DNA from 3 places in the Streptomyces sp. NPDC034037 genome. Region 1 is predicted to be linked to each of the others. Evidence: riboswitches for the same ligand, from Rfam matches in the RefSeq annotation. Region 1 holds a riboswitch; each other region holds the start of a gene.
What was found. Region 1 has a riboswitch for cobalamin ahead of ACZ516_RS02110 (ABC transporter substrate-binding protein). Riboswitches for the same ligand answer to the same signal wherever they lie in the genome.
Positions count from the first base shown of each region.

Region 1 (3,268 bases):
GAGGCGGGCATCCAGCTCGCCGTGCACCCGCTGGCGGCCCGCGCCCTCCTCGGCCTGCCCGCCGGGGCGCTGACCGGACAGTCCGTCGTCGCCGGCACCGACGTGTTCGGCGAGCGCGCCGGCGACCTCCGCGAGCGGCTGTGCGAGCTGGACCGCTGGGAGGACCGCTTCGCCGCCCTCTCCGCCTACTTGCGCCGGCGCGCGGCCACGGACCGTACCGCCGGGACCGTACGCCCCGAGGTCGCCGAGGCCTGGGCCCGGCTGGCCCGGCACCGCGGCGCGGACACGCTGGGCGCCCTGTCCCGGCACGTCGCGCTCAGCGAACGCCGCCTGACCGCGCTCTTTCGCGCCGAGACCGGGCTGAGCCCCAAGCAGGCCGCCCGCCTGATGCGCTTCCAGCACGCGAAGGACGCCGTGGTCCGCGCCGTCGCGGCGGGCGGCCCGCCGAACCTCGCCCGGGTCGCGGCCGACACCGGCTACTGCGACCACTCCCACCTCGTACGCGACTTCCGCCGGTACACGGGGACGAGCCCCACCGGCTGGCTCGCCGAAGAGTGCCGGAACATCCAAGCCGGGGCGCACGGCGAGGGCGAAGAGTGAGGGACATGACCAACACCACACCGAACCCCGCACCGTCCCCCGCCCCCGCCTCCAACGCACCCACCTCCGGCGCACCCGCCTCCAACGCACCCACCCCCGGCGCACCCGCCCCCGGCGCGCCCGCTCCCACCATCTGGCCGGGTCTCCAGGCGGAGGACGCCCCCGCGCTGATCGACTTCCTCGTCGGCACCGTCGGCTTCCTGCGCACGGCCGTCCACGAGGACGGCGGCCGCGTCGTCCACGCGCAGCTCGACTGGCCCGAGGGCGGCGGCGTCATGCTCGGCTCCCACGACCCCGCCACCGAGGGCACCTGCGGCACACCCGGCACCGCGAGCGCCTACGTCGTCACCGACCGGGTGGAGGACCTGTACCGCCGGCTCACCGAGGCGGGCGTGCGGGTCATCGCCGAGATCGAGGACAAACCGTACGGCGGACGCGAGTTCGCCGTCGCGGATCCGGAGGGAAACCACTGGTCCTTCGGCTCCTACCGGGGCGAGCCGAGGCCCGGACCGACCCCGTGAGCACGCGTGATAACTTGCGCAAGCCAGTCAAACCCACACCTGGGCCAGGGAATCCGGTGCGAATCCGGAACTGACGCGCAGCGGTGAGGGGGACGGGCGGGGCCACGGCCACTGGGCGTCTCACGACGCCCGGGAAGGCGCCCCGCCCGGTTGATCCCGAGTCCGAAGACCTGCTGGCGCCTTCGCCCGCACACCGGGCGGCGAAGGTCGTGACGCAGACCAGGCTCCGCGTATGAGCCGTGACACTCAAGGGATCGCGTGTCCTCGAAAGCCCGTACATCCGTCCTGCGCCGTGCCGCACTCCTCATGGCCGGCACGCTCACGCTGAGCGCCTGCGGCGGCGGCTCGGCGCCGGAGCCCGCGGGCAAGGGCGCCGACGGCTACCCCGTCACCGTCGCCTCCTGCGGCAAGGACGTGCTGGTCACGGCCCCGCCCCAGCGCGCCGTCTCGCTCGACCAGGGCTCCACGGAGATCCTTCTCTCCCTCGGGCTCGCCGACCGCATGGCCGGCACCGGCACCTGGACCGACCCGGTCGCGAAGAACCTGGCGAAGGACAACGCGAAGGTGGAGCGGCTCGCCGACCGCTACCCCTCCCTGGAGAAGGTCCTCGCCAAGGAACCGGACTTCGTCAGCGCCTCCTTCCTCTACACCGTCGGCAAGGGCGGCGTCGCCGACCGCGCGAAGTTCACCGACCTCGGCGTGCCCGTCTACGTCTCGCCCACCGACTGCGCGGGCAAGGACAACGACGGCGGCGGCGACGGCAAACGCGTGCGGACCCTCACCATGGACACCGTCTACGGCGAGATCCGCGACCTGGCAAAGGTGTTCGGCGTGCGCCAGCGCGGCGAGCGGCTGATCGCCGACCTGAAGGGCCGCGTCGCGAAGGCCACGAAGGACGTCGAGGCGTCCGACGCGACGATCCTTTACTGGTTCGCCAACTCCGACGCCCCGTACATGGCGGGCTGCTGCGGCGCCCCCGGCATCATCACCCGCGAAGTCGGCGCGAAGAACGCCTTCCACGACACCCGCGAGGAGTGGCCCCAGATCAACTGGGAGACCGTCGCCGACCGCGACCCCGACGTCCTCGTCCTCGGCGACCTCACCCGCAGGTCGCAGTCGGCCGAGAGCGCCGAGGCGAAGATCAGGTTCCTGGAGACCAACCCGGCGACCAAGAACCTGACCGCCGTCAGGAAGAAACGGTACGTCCGGCTCAGCGGCCAGGCCATGAACCCCACGATCCGCACCGTCGACGGCATCGAGCAAGTGGCGGCCGGGCTGCGGAAGTTCGGGCTCACCACATGAGCGTGGCCGCACCCGCCCGGCAGGGGCTGCTGTGGCTGGCCGCGTGCGCGGCGCTCGCGCTGTCCGTGGCGCTCGCCGTCACCATCGGCCCCGCCGACATCTCCGTGCCCGACGTGTGGTCGGTGCTCGCCGCGCACCTCGGCTGGGGCGAGTCGCGCCTCACCACCCTCAGGGACGGCATCGTCTGGAACCTGCGGATGCCCCGCACCCTGCTCGCCGCCGTCTGCGGCGCGGGCCTCGCGGTGTGCGGGGCGGTCATGCAGTCCCTGCTCCGCAACCCCCTCGCGGACCCCTTCGTGCTCGGGGTGTCGTCCGGGGCGTCCACGGGGGCCGTCGCGGTCGTCGTCCTCGGGGTGGGCGGGGGAGCGGTGTCCATCTCGGCGGGGGCCTTCGTGGGCGCGCTCCTGTCCTTCGCGCTCGTCCTGCTCCTGAGCCACACGCTGGGCGGGACGACGGACCGGGTGGTGCTGTCCGGCGTGGCCGCGCTGCAGCTCTTCTCCGCGCTGACGTCGTTCGTCGTCCTCACGGCGGGCGACGCGGAGACCACCAGGGGCGTGCTGTTCTGGCTGCTGGGCTCGCTCAGCGGGGCGGGCTGGACGGACGTGTGGCTGTGCGGCGCCGTCCTCGCCGTGGCGCTGGTCGTCTGCCTCGGCCACGCCCGTACGCTCGACGCCTTCGCGTTCGGCCAGGAGGCGGCGGCCACGCTGGGCGTGCACGTGGCGCGCACCCGGCTCGTGCTGCTCTGCGTGACGGCGCTGCTGACCGCCGCGCTGGTCAGCTCGGCGGGCGCCATCGGCTTCGTGGGCCTGGTCCTGCCGCACGCGGCCCGCGCGTTCGCCGGCGCC
Region 1 covers NZ_JBVISC010000001.1:451,717-454,984, reverse strand. Annotated here, with positions in the region: gene ACZ516_RS02120 (helix-turn-helix domain-containing protein) at 1-600, shown strand, start outside; gene ACZ516_RS02115 (VOC family protein) at 606-1,121, shown strand; cobalamin riboswitch at 1,129-1,313, shown strand; gene ACZ516_RS02110 (ABC transporter substrate-binding protein) at 1,428-2,423, shown strand; gene ACZ516_RS02105 (FecCD family ABC transporter permease) at 2,420-3,268, shown strand, end outside.

Region 2 (3,268 bases), 800 kb from region 1:
TTTCTTCCCCAACGGCATCGGCTCCACGCTGATGACGCTGCAGATCGTGATGTTCGCCTTCCTCGCCGTCGAGCTGGTCGGCGTCACCGCGGGCGAGTCCAAGGACCCGAAGACCGTCCTGCCCAAGGCCATCAACACCGTGCCGTGGCGCATCGCCGTCTTCTACGTCGGCGCGCTGATCATGATCCTGTCGGTCGTGCCGTGGACGCACTTCAAGCCCGGCGTCTCGCCGTTCGTCGCGGCCTTCGAGGAGATGGGCCTCGGCATCGGCGCCGCGATCGTGAACTTCGTGGTCCTCACCGCCGCGCTCTCCTCCTGCAACTCCGGCATGTACTCCACCGGCCGCATGCTGCGCGACCTGGCGCTCAACGGCCAGGGCCCGAAGTTCTTCACCAGGCTCACGAAGAACGGCCTGCCGCTGATCGGCACCACCGCCTCCGCCGCGTGCATGCTGGTCGGCGTCTGGATCAACTACCAGTGGCCCGGCAAGGCGTTCACCTACGTCGTCTCCTTCGCGACCATCTCCGGCATGTGGGCCTGGATCATGATCCTGGCGTGCCAGATCCGCTACCGCCGCAAGGCCGACCGCGGTGAGCTGCCGCAGTCCACCTTCCGGGCGCCCGGAGCCCCGTACACGAGCTGGTTCGCGCTCCTGTTCATCGGCATGGTCATCGTGATGATGGGCATCGACGAGGACAACCGGATCTCGCTGTACGCCGCTCCGGTGTGGGTCGCGATCCTCGCGGGCTCCTACCTGATCCTCAAGAAGCGCAACCCGGAGGCCGCCGCCTTCAACAAGCGCAAGACCCCCGCCGTCGCCTCCGCCGGCGAACCGGGGGCCAAGGACTGACACCCGCCCCTCGGGGCACCTGTCCAGCATTCGGGCCCGCCCGTACCGCATTCCGGTACGGTGCGGGCCCTCTGCTTATCCTGACTGCCATGCTGACCCTGACCCAGGCCCTCCACGACCAGATCGTCGCGCACGCGCGCCAGGACCACCCCGACGAGGCCTGCGGCGTGGTCGCGGGCCCCGCCGGCACCGACCGCCCCGAGCGGTTCATCCCGATGCTGAACGCCGCGCGCTCGCCCACGTTCTACGAGTTCGACTCGGGCGACCTGCTCAAGCTCTACCGCGAGATGGACGACCGCGACGAGGAGCCGGTGATCGTCTACCACTCGCACACCGCGACCGAGGCCTACCCCTCCCGCACCGACATCACCTACGCCAACGAGCCCGGCGCCCACTACGTCCTGGTCTCCACCGCCGACACCGACGACGCGGGCCCCTTCCAGTTCCGCTCGTTCCGCATCGTGGACGGCGAGGTCACCGAGGAAGAGGTGCGCGTGGTCCAGGCATACTGAGCCCGACATCCTCGGGCGGCGGGAGCCAGGAAGCCGGTGCGAATCCGGCACGGTCCCGCCACTGTGACCCCACCCCCGCATCGGGGGCGGGGGAGTCAGGAACTGACCTGCCGCCCGCACTCCACGCAACGCGGGGGACGCGGAAATCCCCCGGAGGAGGCAGTTCAGCCATGTCCCGAGCCCTGCGCGCCCTGACCGCCGCCGCCCTGCTCGTCCCGCTCGCCGCGTGCTCCTCGTCCGCACCCGATGACGCCGGGCCCGCCGCCAAGGCCGCCGGATTCCCGTACACCGTCACCAACTGCGGTGTGCGGACGACGTACGAGGCACCCCCCGAGCGGGCCGTCACCATGAACCAGCACGCCACCGAGGTGATGCTGGAACTGGGCCTGGCGGACCGCCTCGTCGGCACCGCCTACCTCGACGACAAGGTCCTGCCGAAGTACGAGAAGGCGTACAAGTCCGTCCCTGTGCTCGCCAAGGAGTACCCCTCCTACGAGAAGCTCCTCGCCACCGACCCCGACTTCGTCTACGGCGGTTACGCCAGCGCCTTCCTCGCCGGCGACGGCCGCAGCCGCTCCGCGCTCGCCGAGTCCGGCATCGAGAGCCGCCTCAACGTCGAGGGGTGCGCGAAGCGAGCCGTCTCCATGGACGACGTCTACCGCGAGGTGCGCGAGGTCGGCTCGACCTTCGGGGTGCGCGAGCGCGCGGACACGTGGGTGAGCGGCGCGAAGCGGGAGTTGGCCGCCACCGAGCAGAAGACGAAGGGCGGGAAGCCGGCGTCCGTCTTCGTCTACGACAGCGGCGACAAGACGGCGTTCACGCTGGGCGGCCGGGGCATCGGCAACGACATCGTCGAGCGGGCGGGCGGCCGCAACGTCTTCGCCGACCTCGGCAGGTCCTTCGGCGACGCGTCCTGGGAGAAGGTCGTCGAACGCAAGCCGGAGGTCGTCGTGATCCTCGACTACGGCGCCACGAGCGTCGCCCAGAAGAAGAAGCGCCTCCTCGACGACCCGGTCCTGGCGGACGTCCCCGCGATCAGGAACAAGCGGTTCGCGGTGCTTCCCCTGTCGGACGTGGTGACAGGAGTACGAGCCCCGGAGGCGGTGCGGAAGCTGGCGGCCCAGCTGTGAGCACCCCCCCAGCCCGTCCGGCGCCTGATCCAGCCCGGGGGAGGCAAAATTCAGCCCGTCCGGCGCCTCTTCCAGCCCGGGGGAGGCAAATTCCAGCCCGTCCGGCGCCTCTTCCAGCCCGGGGGAGGCAAATTCCAGCCCGTCCGGCGTTTGAGGACGAGCCCGAAGGGCGACAGACGGAACTCCAAGGGGCACCGCCTCTTGACCCTGACGGGACTGACCGCAGCCCTAGCGGCAGCGACCCTCGCAGGCCTGGCCCTGGGCTCCGTACCCATCCCCCCGTCCCACGTCCTGGACATCCTGACGGGCCGCGCGGAACCCTCCCCGTTCCGCACCATCGTCCTGGACGTAAGACTCCCCAGAGTCATACTGGGCGCCACCGTAGGAGCCGGACTGGCAGTCATCGGCACCGTCCTGCAGGCCCTCGTCCGCAACCCCCTCGCGGACCCCTTCCTGCTCGGCGTCTCCTCGGGCGCCTCCGTCGGCGCGGTCTCGGCGATCGTCCTCGGCGGCGTCTTCGGCCTGGGCGCGGCTCTCAGCACCGCCGTCACCATCCCCGCCGCCTCCTTCGCGGGCGCCCTGATCTCCCTGGCCCTCGTCTACGCCCTGGCCCGAAGCGGCGGCGGAGGCTTCGCCACCGGCCGCCTGATCCTCGCCGGGGTCGCCGTCTCATACATCCTGTCCGCCCTGACCAGCCTCATCCTCGTCACCGCGGACAGCGCCGACCAGCTCAAGGAAGTCCTGTACTGGACGCTCGGCGGGCTCGGCGGCGCCCG
Region 2 covers NZ_JBVISC010000001.1:1,254,649-1,257,916, reverse strand. Annotated here, with positions in the region: gene ACZ516_RS05525 (amino acid permease) at 1-850, shown strand, start outside; gene ACZ516_RS05520 (M67 family metallopeptidase) at 940-1,362, shown strand; cobalamin riboswitch at 1,366-1,487, shown strand; gene ACZ516_RS05515 (ABC transporter substrate-binding protein) at 1,533-2,492, shown strand; gene ACZ516_RS05510 (FecCD family ABC transporter permease) at 2,694-3,268, shown strand, end outside.
Region 2: another riboswitch for cobalamin. It lies ahead of ACZ516_RS05515 (ABC transporter substrate-binding protein); the one in region 1 lies ahead of ACZ516_RS02110 (ABC transporter substrate-binding protein).

Region 3 (3,268 bases), on a different contig from region 1:
GCGGAGATCGGCTCCGCCGGTCCGGGGGCCGGGTCGGTCGGCGCGAGGGGCGGGTTGGTCGGCGCGGGGGGCGGATCGGAGATCGGCGTGGCCGGCTCGGAAGCCTGCTCGGCCGGCCCGGAGACCGGCACCGTCGGCCCAGAGACAGGGGCAGGGGCAGGCACAGGCACAGGGACGGACGGTGCGGACACCCCAGGCGCCACAGACGCCGCAGAAGCCGCAGACGGCGCGGACGCCCCAAGCACCACAGACGCCACAGACGCCACAGACGCCACAGACGCCACAGACGCCGCAGGCGCCGCAGAAGCCGGCCCAGCCGGCGTTCGGGCGACGGAGGCGCACCCGCTCGGCGATGCGTCCGGCGTCACGGGCTCCGTCGTGAGGCCCGCCGCCGCCAACGCCTCCGCCAGGTCCACGCTCCGCCCGGCCGGCAGTTCCGTCACCCGCCACGCGCCGTTGCCCGCCTCGCGGGCCGCGGCGAGGAAGGCACCGGCCGCGGCGAGGGCGGCGCGCGGCGCGTCGGGGCCCGGGAGCCGCCGGACGCTGTCCCCGACCCGTATCTGCGCCGTACCGCCCGATTCTGCGATCAAGGTCACATCGCCGCCCAGTCCGGCGACGTCCCCGCGCCCGTCGTCGAGGACGAAGAGGAAGCGGCCGGAAAGCGCTGTCGTCCAGTCCTGCCCGCACAGGAGCCGGTCCAGCTCGCGGGCCCACAACTGCACGTCGGCGTGGCCGAGTCGGTCCAGTCCCGCCGACGGGGAGGCCACGATGTTCCGGACGCGCTCGTGGCGTTCGGAGGGCAGCAGGCCGGCGTCCGCGAGGAGCGCGGACAGTTCGCCGCCGCAGCTCTCGCCGAGGGCGCGCAGCTCGATGTTGCCGCGCGAGGTGACGCTGAGGTTCCCGTCCGCGAGACGCTCGGCCGCGTCGGCCAGCACCAGCGCCTGACGCGCCGTCAAGAGCCCTGCGGGCAGCCGGAGTCGGGCCAGCGCGCCGTCGTCGGCGCGGTGCAGACGCAGGGCCCCCGGGCAGGCGTCGCCCCGGTCGCGTATCCGGTCACGTATGGGGGATTCGCCCTGGTTCATGGAAGGTGCTCGGCTGGGCGGCATGGCGGCGAGCATACCCACGCCGATCCGGCCGGTCGCCTCCCGAGACGGGCCGTCCCGGCAGGCGGCCGCCCCACCGGCGGCGGGCAGGACTTACTATGCAGGCGGCGGCCCGCCAGGTCCGCCGACGCCAGCGACGGCGTGGGTCCACCAGGACCCGAGGGAGGAAGGCCGGTGCGAATCCGGCGCGGTCCCGCCACTGTGAGCCCCACCGAGGTGGGGCGAGCCAGGAACTCCTGCCGTCCATACGACCACCCGGGGCGCGGACACCCCGAGGAAGGCCTGCGCCCGCATGCTTCTGCTGCTGTCGACCTCCGACACCGACCTGCTCAGCGCCCGTGCGGCGGGGGGTCCGGTCGACTACCGGTTCGCCAACCCCTCCCGCCTGGACCTCGCCGAGCTGCCCTCGCTCCTGGAGGGCGCCGACCTCGTCGTCGTACGCCTCCTCGGCGGTGTCCGCGCCTGGCAGGACGGGCTGGACCAGCTCATCGCCAGCGGCCTGCCGGTGGTCGTGCTCACCGGCGAACAGGCACCCGACGCCCAGCTCATGGCCTCCTCGACGGTGCCCGTCGGCATCGCGGCCGAGGCCCACGCCTACCTCGCGCACGGCGGCCCGGCGAACCTGGAGCAGCTGGCCCGCTTCCTCTCCGACACCGTGCTGCTCACCGGCCACGGCTTCGACCCGCCGGCGCCCGCGCCGTCCTGGGGCCCGCTGGAGCGCGCCGCCCGCGACATCGAGGGCCCGACGGTCGCGGTGCTGTACTACCGCGCCCACCACATGAGCGGCAACACCGCGTTCATCGACGACCTGTGCGGTGCCATCGAGGACGCCGGCGCCCGCCCGATGCCGCTGTACGTGGCCTCGCTGCGCGCCCCCGAGCCGGAGCTGATCGACGCGCTGCGCCCGGCCGACGCCATCGTCACGACGGTCCTCGCCGCCGGTGGCACCAAGCCCGCCGAGGCCTCCGCGGGCGGTGACGACGAGTCGTGGGACGCGGGTGCGCTGACCGGGCTCGACGTGCCGATCCTCCAGGCCCTGTGCCTGACCGGGTCGCGTTCGGCCTGGGAGGAGAACGACGAGGGCGTCTCGCCGCTCGACGCCGCGAGCCAGATCGCGGTGCCGGAGTTCGACGGGCGCCTCATCACCGTGCCGTTCTCGTTCAAGGAGATCGACGAGGACGGGCTCCCCGCCTATGTCGCCGACGCCGAGCGGGCGGCCCGCGTCGCCGGGATCGCCGTGCGCCACGCGCGCCTGAGGCACATCCCGGCCGCCGACAAGCGCCTCGCGCTGGTGCTCTCCGCGTACCCGACCAAGCACTCGCGGATCGGCAACGCGGTCGGCCTGGACACCCCCGCCTCCGCCGTCGCGCTGCTGCGCAGGCTGCGCGCCGAGGGCTACGACTTCGGCCCCGAAGCCGACATCCCCGGCCTCGTCTCGGGCGACGGCGACGAGCTGATCCGCGCGCTGATCGACGCGGGCGGCCACGACCAGGAGTGGCTCACCGAGGAGCAGCTGGCCGCCAACCCCGTCCGCATCCCGGCCGCCGCCTACAAGCGCTGGTACGCGACGCTGCCGCAGGAGCTGCGGGACTCCGTCGAGCAGCACTGGGGACCGCCGCCCGGCGAGATGTTCCTGGACCGCTCGCGGGTGGGCGAGGGCGGCGACCCGGAGGGCGACATCGTGCTGGCCGCCCTGCGGCGCGGCAACCTGCTCATCCTCATCCAACCGCCGCGCGGCTTCGGCGACAACCCCATCGCGATCTACCACGACCCCGATCTGCCGCCCTCGCACCACTACTTGGCGGCCTACCGCTGGATCGCGGCCCCCGCGGCCGACGGCGGCTTCGGCGCCGACGCGATGGTCCACCTCGGCAAGCACGGCAACCTGGAGTGGCTGCCCGGCAAGAACGCGGGCCTCTCGGCGGCCTGCGGCCCCGACGCCGCGCTCGGCGACCTGCCGCTGATCTACCCGTTCCTGGTCAACGACCCGGGCGAGGGCACGCAGGCCAAGCGCCGCGTGCACGCCACGCTCATCGACCACCTCGTGCCGCCGATGGCCCGCGCCGACTCCTACGGCGACATCGCGCGCCTGGAGCAGCTCCTGGACGAGTACGCGCAGATCAGCTCGATGGACCCGGCGAAGCTGCCGGCGATCCGCGCGCAGA
Region 3 covers NZ_JBVISC010000010.1:143,616-146,883, forward strand. Annotated here, with positions in the region: gene ACZ516_RS29600 (cobalamin biosynthesis protein CobG) at 1-1,118, opposite strand, end outside; cobalamin riboswitch at 1,233-1,352, shown strand; gene cobN (cobaltochelatase subunit CobN) at 1,396-3,268, shown strand, end outside.
Region 3: another riboswitch for cobalamin. It lies ahead of cobN (cobaltochelatase subunit CobN); the one in region 1 lies ahead of ACZ516_RS02110 (ABC transporter substrate-binding protein).